One region of the Janibacter zhangyanbonis genome, then DNA from elsewhere that is predicted to be linked to it. Evidence: riboswitches for the same ligand, from Rfam matches in the RefSeq annotation. Region 1 holds a riboswitch; the other holds the start of a gene.
The links. A riboswitch is a leader RNA that binds a small molecule or an ion and turns the genes downstream of it on or off. The one in region 1 is predicted to bind S-adenosylmethionine.
Positions count from the first base shown of each region.

Region 2: it holds a riboswitch for S-adenosylmethionine, as region 1 does, so the genes downstream of both, ACQBJO_RS10810 (aminotransferase class V-fold PLP-dependent enzyme) here and metX (homoserine O-acetyltransferase MetX) in region 1, are expected to answer to the same signal.

Region 1 covers NZ_CP191481.1:1,293,576-1,301,243, forward strand. The annotation lists gene ACQBJO_RS06345 (YkvA family protein) at 46-432, shown strand; gene ACQBJO_RS06350 (DUF4192 domain-containing protein) at 519-1,601, shown strand; SAM riboswitch class IV at 1,619-1,729, shown strand; gene metX (homoserine O-acetyltransferase MetX) at 1,745-2,875, shown strand; gene ACQBJO_RS06360 (universal stress protein) at 2,973-3,371, shown strand; gene ACQBJO_RS06365 (RNA polymerase sigma factor) at 3,522-5,084, shown strand; gene ACQBJO_RS06370 (transglutaminaseTgpA domain-containing protein) at 5,085-7,364, opposite strand; gene ACQBJO_RS06375 (DUF58 domain-containing protein) at 7,361-7,668, opposite strand, start outside.
Region 2 covers NZ_CP191481.1:2,219,297-2,226,964, forward strand. The annotation lists gene ACQBJO_RS10800 (DNA translocase FtsK) at 1-2,297, opposite strand, end outside; gene ACQBJO_RS10805 (prepilin peptidase) at 2,384-3,028, shown strand; SAM riboswitch class IV at 3,101-3,216, shown strand; gene ACQBJO_RS10810 (aminotransferase class V-fold PLP-dependent enzyme) at 3,259-4,476, shown strand; gene ACQBJO_RS10815 (ribonuclease J) at 4,626-6,311, opposite strand; gene dapA (4-hydroxy-tetrahydrodipicolinate synthase) at 6,308-7,204, opposite strand; gene ACQBJO_RS10825 (thymidylate synthase) at 7,248-7,668, shown strand, end outside.

The DNA.
Region 1 (7,668 bases):
GCCCCCGACCCGGGAGCGCCCGAGCGTCAGGAGACCCCGATGGCCATGAGCCGCCGAGTCCGTAGTGCTGCCCACCTCGCGTCGGCCGTCCGGAGCGCCTCGCGCCCCGGCAGCCCCGGCATGATCGCGCGTCTGCGGGCCGTGCCGCGGATGATCCGCGCGGTCCGCTCCGGGGCCTACACCGGCCTGTCGTCCGCGCGCCTGGTCATGATGCTCGCCGGTGTCGGCTACGTCGTCTCGCCGATCGACATCGCGCCCGAGGGGCTGCTGCTGGCCTTCGGCCTGCTCGACGACGTCATGGTCGTCGGCTGGCTCGCCGCGACCCTGGTCAAGGAGACCGAGGACTTCATCGCGTGGGAGCAGGGCACGGCTTTCCAGCCGCAGCCCCAGCCCCAGCCGGGGACCGTGCGCTCGCACGTCGTGCCGGACTGATCCACAGCCTCGTGGCCGCTGCCGCGAGGATCCACAGGCGGCCCGCCCCTCGGTCGAGGGGGCGGGCCGCTCGGCATCGTCGGGGCATGACACCGACTGCCTCCCCCCGCGACCCCGCCGAGCTCGCCGTCCTCGTGCCCTACCAGCTCGGTTACCACCCGGGCCCCTCCCTCGTCCTCACGGCGCTGCACGGTCGTCGCGTGGGCATGGTCCAGCGGCTCGACCTCCTGCCCGATGCCGCGGCGTGCGAGCAGGTCGCGGCGCACTGCGTCGCCGTGCTGGCCCACAGCGGGGCGCAGGGTCTGGCCGTCACGGCCTTCGAGGAGGACGAAGGGGGGTCTCGCCCCCTGCGCACGGCGGTCACCTCAGCCGCCCTCGTCGCAGGTCTGCACGTGACACCGCACCTCGTCGTCCGCGAGGGCCGCACCTGGCCGGGCGGCCGCGAGCTGCCGCAGCCGCACGAGGTGCCGGCGGTCGCTCCCTTCGTCCTCGCCGGCGTGAGTCCCTGGCCGAGCCGGCAGGCGCTCGTCGACGGGGTGGTGCCGCCGACCGACGAGGTGAGGGCCGACCGGGTCGCTGCCGCGGCCGAGGGACTCGACCTCGCCCACGTCGACGAGGACGAGCTGGTCGACGTCTGGGCCCGGGTCCTCGACCCGCGCCGCACCGCGGAGCCGGTGGCGGTGCTCACCGACGCCGAGCTCGCCTTGCTCGCGATCTCGCTGCTCGACATCCCGTGGCGCGACGGGCTGCTCGCCATGCTCGCCCCCGGCTTCTTCGACCTCGACGCGCTGCCGCCGCACATCGCCACGCTCGTCATCGACGCAGCGGGGGACTGCCCGTGGGTCGACCTGTGGGAGGAGGGCGACGAGTGGCCGCGGCCGCAGGAGTGGCCCGAGGAGGTGCTGCTCGTGCGCGAGCGCCTCGTCGAGGTGGGCCGTCTGCTGCCGCCGCCCCTGACGGCGGCGGTGCACGTCGCGGTCGCGCAGCTGGCCTGGTGGGCGGGCGACGGCACGATCGCCGGCATCTGCCTCGAGCGGGCTCTCGAGGTCGACCCCGACCACCGGCTCGCCGACCTGATGTCGCGGCTGCTCGTCACCGGCGCGCACCCGTGGAGCGACGCGGTGGCGGGTCCGCACGACGGACGCGGCTCGATCCCGCGCGCCTCATGACGTTAGAGTTGGCGGCAGGTCATGAGTGCCAGCGCAAAGCCCCGGCTTGCTGGCCGGCAACCCTCCTCGCGACGGGGTGCCCCGGGTGATGACCTGGCCGCGTCGAGGCGATGTGGCAAGGCGAGACACTTCGGGAGCACTCCGTGAGCGTGACCACCACACCCCCCACGAGCACAGCGTCGTGGCGCGACGGTGACGAGCCGGGCGACCGGCACTTCCACTCCGTGGGCCACCTGCGGCTCGAGTCCGGCGAGTCCCTGCCCGACGTCGTGCTCGCCTACGAGACGTGGGGGCGGCTGAGCCCCGAGCGGGACAATGCGGTGCTCGTCGAGCACGCGCTGACCGGTGACAGCCACGTCGTCGGTGACGCCGGTCCCGGTCACCCCACGGCGGGCTGGTGGCCCGGGCTCATCGGTGAGGGTGCGCCCCTCGACGACTCCTACTTCGTCGTCGCGGTCAACGTCCTCGGTGGCTGCCAGGGCAGCACCGGGCCCGCCAGCACCGCGCCCGACGGGCGGCCCTGGGGCAGCCGGTTTCCCCGACTGACGATCCGCGACCAGGTCGCCGCCGAGGCGCGCCTGGCCGACGCGCTCGGCATCGAGCGCTGGCACACCGTCATCGGCGGGTCGATGGGTGGCATGCGGACCCTCGAGTGGGTCGCGAGCCACCCCGACCGGGTCGGCACGGCGATCGCGCTCGCGACCGGTGCCCGGGCGACCGCCGAGCAGATCGGCTGGTGCCAGGCGCAGATCCTCGCCATCCGCAACGACCCGTGGTTCGCCGGGGGCGACTACTACGACCACCCGCAGGGACCGGAGAGCGGCCTGGCCATCGCCCGCCGCATCGCGCACATCACCTACCGCAGCGAGCTCGAGCTGCACGAGCGCTTCGGCCGCGAGGAGCAGGACGAGCCGGCGGGGGAGTCGGGGCGCCCGCGCTACACCGTCGAGAGCTATCTCGACCACCACGGGGGCAAGCTCGCGCGTCGCTTCGACGCCAACTCCTATGCGGTGCTCTCCGAGGCGATGAACTCCCACGACATCGGTCGTGGACGCGGCGGGCTCGAGGCGGCCCTCGCCCCCTTCGCCGGTCGTCTCGTCGTCGCGCCCGTCGACTCCGACCGGCTCTACCCGCCCCGGCTCTCGAGCGAGATCGCCGCGGCGCGGCCCGGCACCCGGCTGCGCACGATCCACTCGGCGGTGGGTCACGACGGCTTCCTCACCGAGGTCGACCAGGTCGGCGAGCTGCTCCACGAGACCCTGCGCGACGCCTGACTCGTCGACACCCCGGCGGGGAGTGAGACAGGTCACGGGACCGCGGTGTAGCGTCTGGCCCAGGTTGTCCACCTGAGCGAGCTGACGAGGAGCACCGATGACGATCGTCGTGGGATACGTGTCCACCAAGGAAGGCGAAGCCGCCCTGGAGCGGGCCTTCGAGGAGTGCCGCCTGCGCAATGACAAGCTCGTCGTCATCCACTCCGACCGCGGCGGTGTCGGCCTGAGCGGTGACACCGCGCGCAAGCACGAGGACGACCTCGCGCAGGTGCGGGCCCGCATGGACGAGGCCGGGGTCGACGGCGAGGTCCGTGGGCTCGTGCGCGGCAAGGAGCCGGCCGAGGACCTCATCGTCGTGGCCGAGGAGACCGGCGCCGAGCTGATCATCATCGGCCTGCGTCGTCGCACCCCCGTCGGCAAGCTGATCCTCGGCTCCAACGCCCAGCGTGTGCTGCTCGACGCGCCCTGCGACGTGCTGGCGGTCAAGGCCCGCTGACGGGCCGCTGCCACCCCTGGTGGCGGCATCTGCGCCGCCCGCGTTTTATAATGGTCACGAGCCCAGCGCACAGCGACCGGGCGAGTCGGGACCGCGGGGTGACGCCACCCCCTTCGTCCCGGCGGAATCCTCCGTGACGAAAGGTTGTTGGTGACTGCTGTGTCCCCACGGTCCGGCGAGACGCAGGGCTCCCTCCCCAAGGAGTTCTCGCACCCATCGTTGCAGGAGCTCGTCCTGAAGGGCCGCACGACCGGATCCATCACCAGCGACCAGCTGCAGGCAGCATTCAGCGAGGCGAAGATCAGCCCCACCCGGGGTCGGGTCGTCCTGCGTGCACTGGGCGACCAGGGAATCGAGGTACAGGTGCCAGAGTCCACCCCGGCGAAGAAGACCGCGAAGAAGGCTCCCGCCAAGAAGGCGGCGACCAAGACCGCGGCGACGAAGACGGCCACGAAGAAGACCGCGACCAAGAAGGCCGCCGCGCCCGCGAAGAAGGCTGCTCCGGCGAAGAAGGTCGCGGCCAAGAAGGCCGCGTCGACGGCGACGGCCGCTGCCGCCGCTGCGCCCGTGAAGCAGGCGGCGCCGGCCAAGCAGGCCGCCGCGAAGAAGGCCGCCGCCAAGAAGGCTGCGGCCAACCCCACGACGACGACGGCCGAGGAGCCGGCACCCGGCGAGGACGAGCTGCTCGTCGACGAGCCCGAGGCGAAGACCAAGCCCGAGACGGAGCAGGACGAGAAGTCCGGCTTCACGATCAGCAACGACGACGAGGACGACGCGCCCGCGCAGCAGGTCGTCACGGCCGGTGCCACCGCCGACCCGGTCAAGGACTACCTCAAGCAGATCGGCAAGGTCGCGCTCCTCAACGCCGAGCAGGAGGTCGAGCTCGCCAAGCGGATCGAGGCCGGCCTCTTCGCCGAGGAAAAGCTCGCCTCCGGCGAGAAGATCGACATGAAGTTCAAGCGCGAGCTGTGGTGGATCGCCCAGGACGGCAAGAACGCCAAGAACCACCTGCTCGAGGCCAACCTGCGACTCGTCGTCTCGCTGGCCAAGCGCTACACCGGTCGCGGCATGCTCTTCCTCGACCTCATCCAGGAGGGCAACCTCGGTCTGATCCGTGCGGTCGAGAAGTTCGACTACACGAAGGGCTACAAGTTCTCGACCTACGCCACGTGGTGGATCCGCCAGGCGATCACCCGCGCGATGGCCGACCAGGCGCGCACGATCCGCATCCCCGTGCACATGGTCGAGGTCATCAACAAGCTCGCTCGTGTGCAGCGCCAGATGCTCCAGGACCTGGGCCGCGAGCCCACGCCGGAGGAGCTGGCCAAGGAGCTCGACATGACCCCCGAGAAGGTCGTCGAGGTCCAGAAGTACGGTCGCGAGCCGATCTCGCTGCACACCCCGCTCGGCGAGGACGGCGACTCCGAGTTCGGTGACCTCATCGAGGACTCCGAGGCCGTCGTGCCGGCCGACGCGGTGAGCTTCACGCTCCTGCAGGAGCAGCTGCACTCGGTGCTCGACACCCTCAGCGAGCGCGAGGCCGGCGTGGTCTCGATGCGCTTCGGCCTGACCGACGGCCAGCCGAAGACGCTCGACGAGATCGGCAAGGTCTACGGCGTGACCCGTGAGCGGATCCGCCAGATCGAGTCCAAGACGATGAGCAAGCTCCGTCACCCGAGCCGCTCCCAGGTCCTGCGCGACTACCTCGACTGATCACCCCCGGCGGAGGAGGCGGCGCAGGATCGCGCGGCCGAGCGTCCGCCAGGCGTCGACCCCGTCCTGGGGCCACAGCACGGAGCGCAGCTGCATCGAGCGCTGGCGGCTCGCGCGCACCCGGTCGACGACCTGGCCGACCTCGCGGGAGATGTCCGGCAGGTCGGCGCCGGGCGGTGCGTAGCGCGCCCGCTCGAGCGTCGCGACGACGTGGTCGAGGTGCTCCTGGGGCTCGCCCTCGAGGTGCAGCCGTCGGGAGAGCCAGGCGCCCGTCTGGCGCGGCGTCGCCCCGACCGGAGGACGCAGCCCGAGGTCGTCGAGCTGGCTGACCAGCTCGTGCCACTCGCGCTCGACCCGCTCGGTGTCGTCGAGCGAACGGCGCCGATCCAGACGGCGCGCCACGAGCGCGGACACCGGCATGATCGCGAGGACCAGCCCGGCGCCGAGCAGCCACAGCAGCCAGGTCAGCCACGCGGGTCGTCCCTCGTCCTGCCCGGTCGCGGCCTCGGGGACGGCGACGTCCTCGGGACGATCGGCGGAGCTGGCCGAGCTGCTGCTCGCGTTGTCGGAGCTGGTCGAGGTCTCGCTGCCTGCGCTGGAATCGGTCGTGTCCACCGAGTAGCCCGGCGTCGAGGCCGCGCGCGAGCCGGGCGTCGGCTCGAAGCGCGTCCAGCCGACGCCCTCGAAGTAGAGCTCCGGCCACGCGTGCGCGTCGCTCACCCGCACCACCCGCTCCTCGCCGGTCGACAGCGACCCGGGGAGGAAGCCCACGGCGACGCGCGCCGGGATGCCGCGGGCGCGGGCCATGAGGGTCATCGTCACGGCGAACTGCTGGCAGTAGCCGGTCTTGGTGTCGAGGAAGGAGACGATCGGGTCGCGGCCCTGCGCGTCGGGCAGCTCGAGGCTGTAGGTGAACTCGCTGCCGCGCAGGTACTCCTGGATCGCCTGCGCGGTGGCGAGCGGGGTCGCGTCCTGGGGGACGACCTCGTCGACGAGCTCGCTGATCTCCGTCGAGGAGCCGGGGTCGAGGGTGAGGTAGGAGTCGTCGGCCGCGCTCGGGTCGACGGGCAGCGCGGTCTCCAGGTCGAAGTCGTCCTCCTCGGGCGTCAGCTCGGTGAAGGTCGCCGAGTAGGTCCCGGGCGTCTGCTGGACGCGGGCGGTGCCGTCCTGGCCGAGGGCCCAGGCGATGCCCCCGGTGTCGACGGAGCTGACGAGCGAAGGGAGCGGCAGCTGCGGTGCCGCGACGCCGTTGGACTGCACGACGATCGTCCGCCGCTCGGCGGGGATGTTGCCCGGGATGCGCAGCGTCGGGTCGACCGGGGAGAAGCCGTCGACCGGCTCGGGGGCATCGGAGCGCATCCGTCCCAGGCCGTCGGAGAAGTCCTCGACGACGGCGACGCGCAGCGGCTCGGGCGAGGGGGCGCTCGTCGTGTAGGTGAGCACCGGCTCCTCGCTCGGTGAGGCGAGGCTGCGGCGCAGGTCGAGCGCACTGGCCAGGCGCACGCCCGAGCCGCCGACCGACGAGCCGCCGCGTCCGAGCCCGTCGAGCACGTAGCGCGTGGGCAGGTGGGGGACGAAGGTCGCCAGGGCGACGGCACCGGCCAGGCCGAGGGCGCCCAGGCGCACGGCCTGCCAGCGGTGCGAGCGCGCCGCGACCTCCTCGCCGTCGCCGCGCGCGAGCCGGGGGACCGAGGTCACCCAGCCGTGGAGGTCGACGTCGGCCTGGTGGACGACCATCGCCAGCCAGACGCTGGCCGCGACGAGGAACCACAGCCCGTGGAGGGACCCGCCGGAGTTGGCCGCGGAGACGAGGAAGAGCGACAGCAGCGGCAGGCCGGCGACCGATGGCGACATGGCGGTGGCGCTCGACATGTCGACGGCGAGCGCGACGACCACGACGACGGTGACGAGCATGACGACGATGCCCGGCGTCGCGGGGGCCGGTGCGGCATAGCGGGTGATCGTCTCGTGCGCGTCGGAGACGTGCGCGGCGAAGGTCGAGATGGTCTGCGGCGTCGGCACGACGCCGAACCACGTCGTCTCCCGCAGCTGGGTGACGAGCAGGTAGAAGCCGGCGACGAGCGCCTGGCCCAGGACGACGAGACCCGCCCGGGTGGTCAGTCCGCGCAGCAGCATGCCGCTGAGCATGACGAGGAGGATCCCTCCCATCGCCGGGCCCACCCACGGGTTGTCGTCGAAGAGCGAGCGCAGCGGGAGCGCGACGACGAGGGTGCCGAGCGCGGCGAGCAGCCCGGCGACGGCGCGGAGGTCGTGTCTCATGCCCGCACCCCCAGGCCGACCGACAGCCGTGTCCACAGCTCCGGCAGCTGGGCTCCGGGGCGCACGACCTCGGCCCGCCACCCGCCGAGGGCGAGCCGGTGGGCTGTCTCGTCGGCAGGACCGGTGCCCGAACGTCCGGTGAAGCCGCCACGGTCGACGACGAGGGCCCGGCCGTGGCGCGAGCGCGAGGTGCACAGGTCGACGACCTCGTCGTCGAGCTGCCCCAGGACACCGACGACGAGACCGCCCCCGTGGAGCATGAAGTCGTCGAGCGCCTCGACGAGCCCGTCCGGCGAGGTCGTCT
Region 2 (7,668 bases), 930 kb from region 1:
GTCGGCTTGAGCTGGCCGGTGACGTGGCCGACGACGTGCTCGATCTCCGACTCGGTGACCCAGGCGCCCTGGACTCGCATCGGCTTGGACTTGCCCATCGGCAGGAAGAGGGCGTCACCCTGGCCGAGCAGCTTCTCCGCGCCGGGCTGGTCGAGGACGACGCGCGAGTCGGCGAGCGACGAGGTGGCGAAGGCCATGCGCGAGGGGACGTTGGCCTTGATCAGGCCGGTCACGACGTCGACCGACGGGCGCTGGGTCGCCAGGACGAGGTGGATGCCGGCGGCGCGCGCGAGCTGGGTGATGCGCACGATCGAGTCCTCGACGTCGCGGGGCGCGACCATCATCAGGTCGGCGAGCTCGTCGACGATGACGAGGAGGTAGGGATAGGGCTGGATGACCCGCTCGCTGCCGGGGATCGGCTCGACCTTGCCCGCCTTGACAGCCTTGTTGTAGTCGTCGACGTGCTTGTAGCCGAAGGTCGCGAGGTCGTCGTAGCGCATGTCCATCTCGCGCACGACCCACTGGAGGGCCTCGGCGGCCTTCTTGGCGTTGGTGATGATCGGCGTGATGAGGTGCGGGATGCCCTCGTAGGCCGTCAGCTCCACCCGCTTGGGGTCGACGAGCACCATGCGCACCTCGTCGGGCGTCGCCCTCATGAGGATCGAGGTGATCATCGAGTTGACGAAGGACGACTTGCCGGAGCCGGTGGCGCCGGCGACGAGGATGTGCGGCATCTTCGCGAGGTTGGCGATGACGTAGCCGCCCTCGACGTCCTTGCCGACGCCCATGACCATCGGGTGCTCGTTGTTGCGGGCCACGTCGGAGCGCAGCACGTCGCCGAGGCAGACCATCTCCTTGTCGGCATTGGGGATCTCGATGCCGATGGCGGACTTGCCGGGGATGGGGCTGAGGATGCGCACGTCGGCGGAGGCGACGGCATAGGCGATGTTCTTCGACAGGGCCGTGACGCGCTCGACCTTGACGCCCGGGCCGAGCTCGACGACGTAGCGGGTGACGGTCGGGCCGCGGTGGAAGCCGGTGACCTGGGCGTCGATGCCGAACTCGTCGAGCACACCCGTGAGCGCCTCGACGACCTTGTCGTTGGCCGCCGAGCGCTCCTTGTGCGGCGCGCCGGGCTTGAGGTACTGGCTGTCGGGCAGCGTGTAGGTGACGTCGCCGGCGAGGGCCAGCTGCTCGACCCGCTGCGGCAGCTGGGTCGTCGGCGGGGGCTGCAGCTCGGTCTTGCCGCTCGCGATCGGCGCGACGGCAGGGTTCTTCGTCGGGCGCTTCTCGCCCGGGCGTGGGCCGCCGGCCTCGGCCTGCGGGGTCTCGGCCGTCTCCTCGGCCGCGACGGGTGCCGCCGGCTTCTTGCGGCGGCCCTTGCCGACCGGCTGGACGACGGCGGCCTGGTCGTAGGCGGTGTCGCCGTCGCGCTCGCCGGACTGCTCGTCCTCGGGGTCGATGGTGCGGCGGCGCCGGGCGCGGCTGACCGCCGCCTTGGGCGCGTCGTGGCGGGCGTCGACGTCGGCCGCGGTGACGTGGCTGGGCACCTCGCCGGTGAAGGCGGCGCGCACGTAGGCCAGTCGCTGCGGCACCTCGTGCAGCGGGGTGCCGGTGAGGAGCAGGAGGGCGAAGAGCCCGAGCAGGACGAGCAGGATCGTCGCCGGCCACTCGGTGACCGCCGTCGACAGCGGGTCGGAGGCGAGGAAGCCGACGATGCCGCCGGCGTCACGCATCGGTCCCGCGCCGTCCGGCGGCTGCGGGATGTCCTTGGCGATGTGGGTCAGGCCCGCCGCCGCGAAGAGCAGCATGACGGTGCCGAAGCCCAGCCTGGCGTCCGCGGCCGGCTCGCTCGCCGACCTCAGCAGGCGCACGCCGAGCAGGAGCAGGACGATCGGCAGCGCATAGGCGACCCGGCCGAAGGTGCCGGCCGCGACCGCGTGGACGATGTCGCCGAAGAGGCCGCTCAGGCCCCACCACTCGCGGACGGCGACGACGAGGGCCAGGGCGATCGCGAGGAAGCCCCAGCCGTCCCGACGGTGCTCCGGCTCGATCTGGCCGGCGCTCGTGCCGATCCGGCGCACGCCGGAGCCGGTCGCGTGAGCGACCCCCATCCAGGTGCGCTGCACCGCCGCGATGGGCAGCGGCAGACCGCCGCCGGAGGCGGGCTTGCGGGAGGAGGTCCTCCCCTTCGCGCTGCTCTTGGCGGGTGCCTTGCGACCCGACGGGCGGGTGGAGCCCTTGGGTCGGGAGCTGGCGCCCTTGCTGCGCGAGGTGGTCGACGGACGAGTGGCCATGATTCGCAGGGTAGGCGAAAGCCACCCCCGACACACGCGTCACACGCGCACCACGGGCCACGGATCGCAGCGGTTAGCCTCGCCCCGTGGACTCCCGGACCCTCCTCGTCGTGCTCCTCGCGGCCGCCTGCGGGGTGCTCGGGTGGCTCTGGCTGCGCACCGGTCGCTACCGCCGGCCGGACGAAGGGGGCCCCCTCCCCCGCCACCTCTGGGTCGCCGGAGTCGCTCCCTTCGTCGGGCTCGTCGTGGAGCGCGGGCTCGCCGACCGCCCCTGGCCGGTGCTGCTCGCGCCGCTCGCCCTGGCCCTCGCCGGCCTCGTCCTCGCCGCCGTCGACGCCGACGTCCACCGCCTGCCCAATGCGATCACCCTGCCGCTCGTGCCGGTCCAGGCCGTGCTGCTCACCGTCGCGTCGGCCGCGACCGGCGACTGGGGCGCCCTCGCCCGCGCGAGTCTGGCGGCGCTGCTCGTGGGCGGCGGGACGGTGCTGCTCGCCTTCGTCCTCTTCGGCAGGTCCATCGGCATGGGCGACGCCAAGCTCATGGTCTCCATCGCGCCGACGCTCGCCTGGCTGGGCTGGAGCACGCTCGCCGTGGGGGTCTGGCTCGGCTTCGTCATCGGCGGTCTCGTGGCCGCCGGGCTGCTCGTCACCCGCCGGGCGCAGCGCTCGACCCACCTCGCCTTCGGCCCCTATCTCGTCGCCGGGGCCGTGCTCGCCGTCGCCCTGGCCTGATGTCCACGGGGCGAGACGCGCCCCGTGGAGGGTCGACAGCAGGCGCGGTCGGTCGGTTATGGTCTGAGCCAAGGTCACGAGTACCAGCGACAAGCCCCGGCTAGCTGGTCGGCAACCCTCCTTCCGCGGTGGGGTGCTCCGGGTGACGACCTGGCCGGCGACAGACCGTCGCCCGGCAAGCGCGGACTCGCGGTCGACACCTCGGGTCCCAACGGACCAGGAGCACCGTCATGACCATCTCCGACCTGCACCGCACGACCACCGCCCTGCCCCAGCTCGTCTCCGCGGGCCTCGCCTACCGCGACGAGCACGGCGCGAGCATCGAGTACGCCCACCTCGACCACGGCGCGACCACCCCGGCCTTCGCCGCCGTGGTCGACGAGGTCGCCGCCGCGGCCGTCACCTACTCGTCCGTGCACCGCGGCGCGGGCTTCGCCTCCCGGGTCACGAGCTCGCGCTACGAGGCGGCCCGCGAGGCCGTCGCCGCCTTCGTCGGCGCCCGCGAGGACGACCACGTCGTCTTCACCCGCAACACCACCGACTCCTTCAACCTGCTGGCCCGGGCGCTGCCCGCTGGGACCAAGGTCTTCGTCTTCGCCTCGGAGCACCACGCGGCGCTGCTGCCGTGGGGCGACGTGCTGCGCCTGCCGGTGCCGCACAGCCACGACGAGGCGCTCGACCTGCTCGACCAGGCGCTGCGCAACCACCCGGCCGAGCACCGCCTCGTCGTGGCGACCGGCGCGTCCAACGTCACCGGCGAGCACTGGCCGATCGAGCGGATCGCCGCCCTGGCGCACGAGCACGACGCGCGCTTCGCGCTCGACGCGGCCCAGGTCGCGCCGCACCGCCGGGTCGACATCGACGCGACCGGGGTCGACTACGTCGCCTTCTCCGGGCACAAGGTCTACGCCCCCTTCGGCGCCGGCGTGCTCGTCGGGCGGGCCGACTGGCTCGACGAGGCGCAGCCCTACCTCGCCGGCGGCGGGGCCACCGCCCGCGTCGGCCTCGACGAGACCGAGTGGACCTGTGGCCCGGCGCGCCACGAGGCCGGCTCCCCCAATGTCCTGGGCGCCGTCGCCCTGGCCACCGCCTGCGAGCTCATCACCGAGCACGAGGCGGCGATCATCGACCACGAGCAGGCCCTGCGCATCCGCCTGCTCGCCGGCCTGCAGCAGATCCCCGGCGTGCGCGTGCACACCCTCTTCGGCGGCGTCGACGGCGCGCCGGTCGCGACGATCACCGTCGACGGCCACGACAGCAGCGAGGTCGCGCGCATCCTCGGCGACGACCACGGCATCGGGGTGCGCGACGGCAAGTTCTGCGCGCACCTGCTCGTCGACGACCTCCTCTCGGAGACCGAGCACGAGACCGCCGTCCGGATCAGCGCCGGCCTGGGCACGACGCCCGAGCACATCGACCGGCTCCTCGGCGCACTGCGCTCGCTCTGACCCTCCTCGGGTGGGGCGAAGGGGGGACCCGGCAGGCCCCCTTCGGCCCAACAAGAGAAACTGCCCCTTGGCAAGGGTTTGAAACCCTTGCCAAGGGGCAGTTTCTCGGGTGACCCGGAAATCGGGGGGCGTGTGAGGACCGGCAGGCCTCAGGCCTCGACGACGACGGGGATGATCATCGGGCGGCGGCGGATCTTGCCGCCGACCCAGCCGCCGACGGCGCGGCGCACGACCTGCTGCAGCTGGTGGGTGTCGGTCGTGCCCTTGCGAGCCGCCTCGTCGAGCGCGGCGATGATCTTGGGCTTGACCTGGGTGAAGATCTCGTCGTCCTCGGCGAAGCCGCGGGCGGTGATCTCCGGCCCGGCGACGACCTTGCCGGTCGAGGAGTCGACGACGACCATGACGGAGATGAAGCCCTCGTCGCGCAGGATGCGGCGGTCCTTGAGCAGCTCCTCGGTCGTCCCGCCGACGCTCGAGCCGTCGACGTAGACGTAGCCGCAGGGCACGGCGCCGGCGATCCGGGCACGGCCGTCGACGAGGTCGACGACGACCCCGTCCTCGGCGAGGACGACGTGGTCGGGGTCGACACCGGTCGCGATCGCCAGGTCGGCATTGGCCACGAGGTGGCGCCACTCGCCGTGGACCGGCATGACATTGCGCGGCTTGACGATGTTGTAGCAGTAGAGCAGCTCGCCGGCGCTGGCGTGACCCGAGACGTGCACCTTGGCATTGCCCTTGTGCACGACGTCGGCGCCCAGGCGCATGAGGCCGTTGATGACCCGGTAGACGGCATTCTCGTTGCCCGGGATCAGGCTCGAGGCGAGCAGGACGGTGTCGCCGTCACCGACGTCGATGCGGTGGTCGCGGTTGGCCATGCGCGAGAGGGCGGCCATCGGCTCCCCCTGGCTGCCCGTGCAGATGAGCACGACCTCGTCGTCGGGGAAGTTGTCGAGCTTCTTGACGTCGACGAGCACGCCGTCGGGCACGTGCAGGTAGCCCAGGTCGGCGGCGATGCCCATGTTGCGGACCATCGAGCGGCCGACCATCGCGACCTTGCGGCCGTTGCGCTCGGCGGCGTCGAGGACCTGCTGGACCCGGTGCACGTGGCTGGAGAAGCACGCGACGATGATCCGGCGCTGGGCCTTGCGGAAGACGGTGTCGATCGCCGGCCCGATCTCGCGCTCGGGGGTGGTGAAGCCGGGGACCTCGGCATTGGTCGAGTCGGTGAGGAAGAGGTCGACCCCCTCCTCGCCCACCCGGGCGAAGGCCCGCAGGTCGGTCAGGCGCCGGTCGAGCGGCAGCTGGTCCATCTTGAAGTCGCCCGTGTGCAGCAGGGTGCCGCCCGCGGTGCGCACGAAGACGGCGAGCGCGTCGGGGATCGAGTGGTTGACCGCGATGAACTCGCAGTCGAAGACGCCGAAGCTCTCGCGCCCGCCCTCGCGCACCCCGAGGGTGTAGGGCTTGATGCGGTGCTCCTTGAGCTTCGCCTCGACGAGGGCGAGGGTGAGCATCGAGCCGACGAGCGGGATGTCGGGCTTGTGCTTGAGCAGGTAGGGCACGGCGCCGATGTGGTCCTCGTGGCCGTGCGTGAGGACGATCGCCTGGACGTCGTCGAGGCGGTCGAGGATGTACTCGAAGTCCGGGAGGATCAGGTCGACGCCCGGCTGGTGGTCCTCGGGAAAGAGCACACCGCAGTCGATGATGAGCAGCTGACCGTCGTGCTCGACGACCGCCATGTTGCGGCCGACCTCGCCGAGACCGCCGAGCGGGACGACCCGCAGGGCGCCGTCGGCGAGCGGGGGCGGGAGCTGCAGGTCGGGGTGCGGGTGGCTCATGCGCCTCCTCCGATGCCGGACGCGGCCAGGCCCTTGCGCAGGACGTCGAGGTGCTCGGCCGGCCCCTCGACGTAGGGCAGGCGGACGGTCGCGTGGTCGATGACGCCGAGCTCGACGAGCGCGGCCTTGGCCATGATCGCGCCCTGCGAGGTCGACATCAGGGCATTGGTCACGGGGATGAGTCGGTGGTGGATCTCGCGGGCGGCCGCGAGGTCACCGGCGTCGACGGCGGCGATCATGTCCGCGTACTGCCGGCCGGCGACGTGGCCGACGACGGAGACGACACCGTGCGCCCCCTGGGCGAGGTGGGCGAGGTTGTACTCGTCGGCGCCGGAGTACCAGAGCAGGTCGGTCTCGGCCATGACCTGCGAGGAGGCCCACAGGTCCCCCTTCGCGTCCTTGACGGCGACGATGCGCTCGTGGTCGGCGAGCGCCACGAGGGTCTCCACGGCGAAGGGGACGGCGGTGCGCCCGGGGATGTCGTAGAGCATGATCGGCAGCTTCGCCGCGTCGGCGATGGCCCGCGTGTGGGCGAGCAGACCGGCCTGGGTGGGCTTGTTGTAGTAGGGCGAGACGACGAGCAGGCCGTCGGCGCCGGCCCGGGTCGCGGCCGTGGCCATCTCGATGGCGTGCGCGGTGTTGTTGGACCCGACACCCGCGGTCACGGCGAGGCGGTCGCCCGCGGCCTGCTTGACCGTCTCGACCATCGCGATGCTCTCCGCGGAGCTGAGGGTCGGGGACTCGCCGGTGGTGCCGTTGACGACGACACCGTCGTGTCCGCTGGCGACGAGGTGCTCGACGACGGCGGCGACGCCCTTCGCGTCGACGGCGCCGTCTGGGGTCATGGGCGTCACCATCGCGGTGACCACCCGTCCGAAGGGGGAAGTCGTCATGCGGCTCAGCGTAGCCGTCGGTGGTGGCGTCTATCGTGGCGCCATGCGTCAGTACCTCGACCTCCTCGAGCACGTCCGCGACCACGGCGTCGACAAGTCGGACCGGACCGGGACCGGCACCCGCAGCGTCTTCGGCCACCAGATGCGCTTCGACCTCTCGGAGGGCTTCCCGGTCCTGACGACGAAGAAGCTCCACCTGCGTTCGATCATCGGCGAGCTGCTGTGGTTCCTGCGCGGCGACACCAACGTGCGCTGGCTGCAGGAGCGCGGTATCAGCATCTGGGACGAGTGGGCCGACGAGCACGGCGACCTCGGCCCGGTCTACGGGCACCAGTGGCGCTCGTGGCCGACCCCCGAGGGCGGCACGATCGACCAGATCAGCAAGGTCATCGAGGGCCTGCGGACCAACCCCGACAGCCGCCGGCACATCGTCTCGGCGTGGAATGTCGCCGAGGTCGACTCGA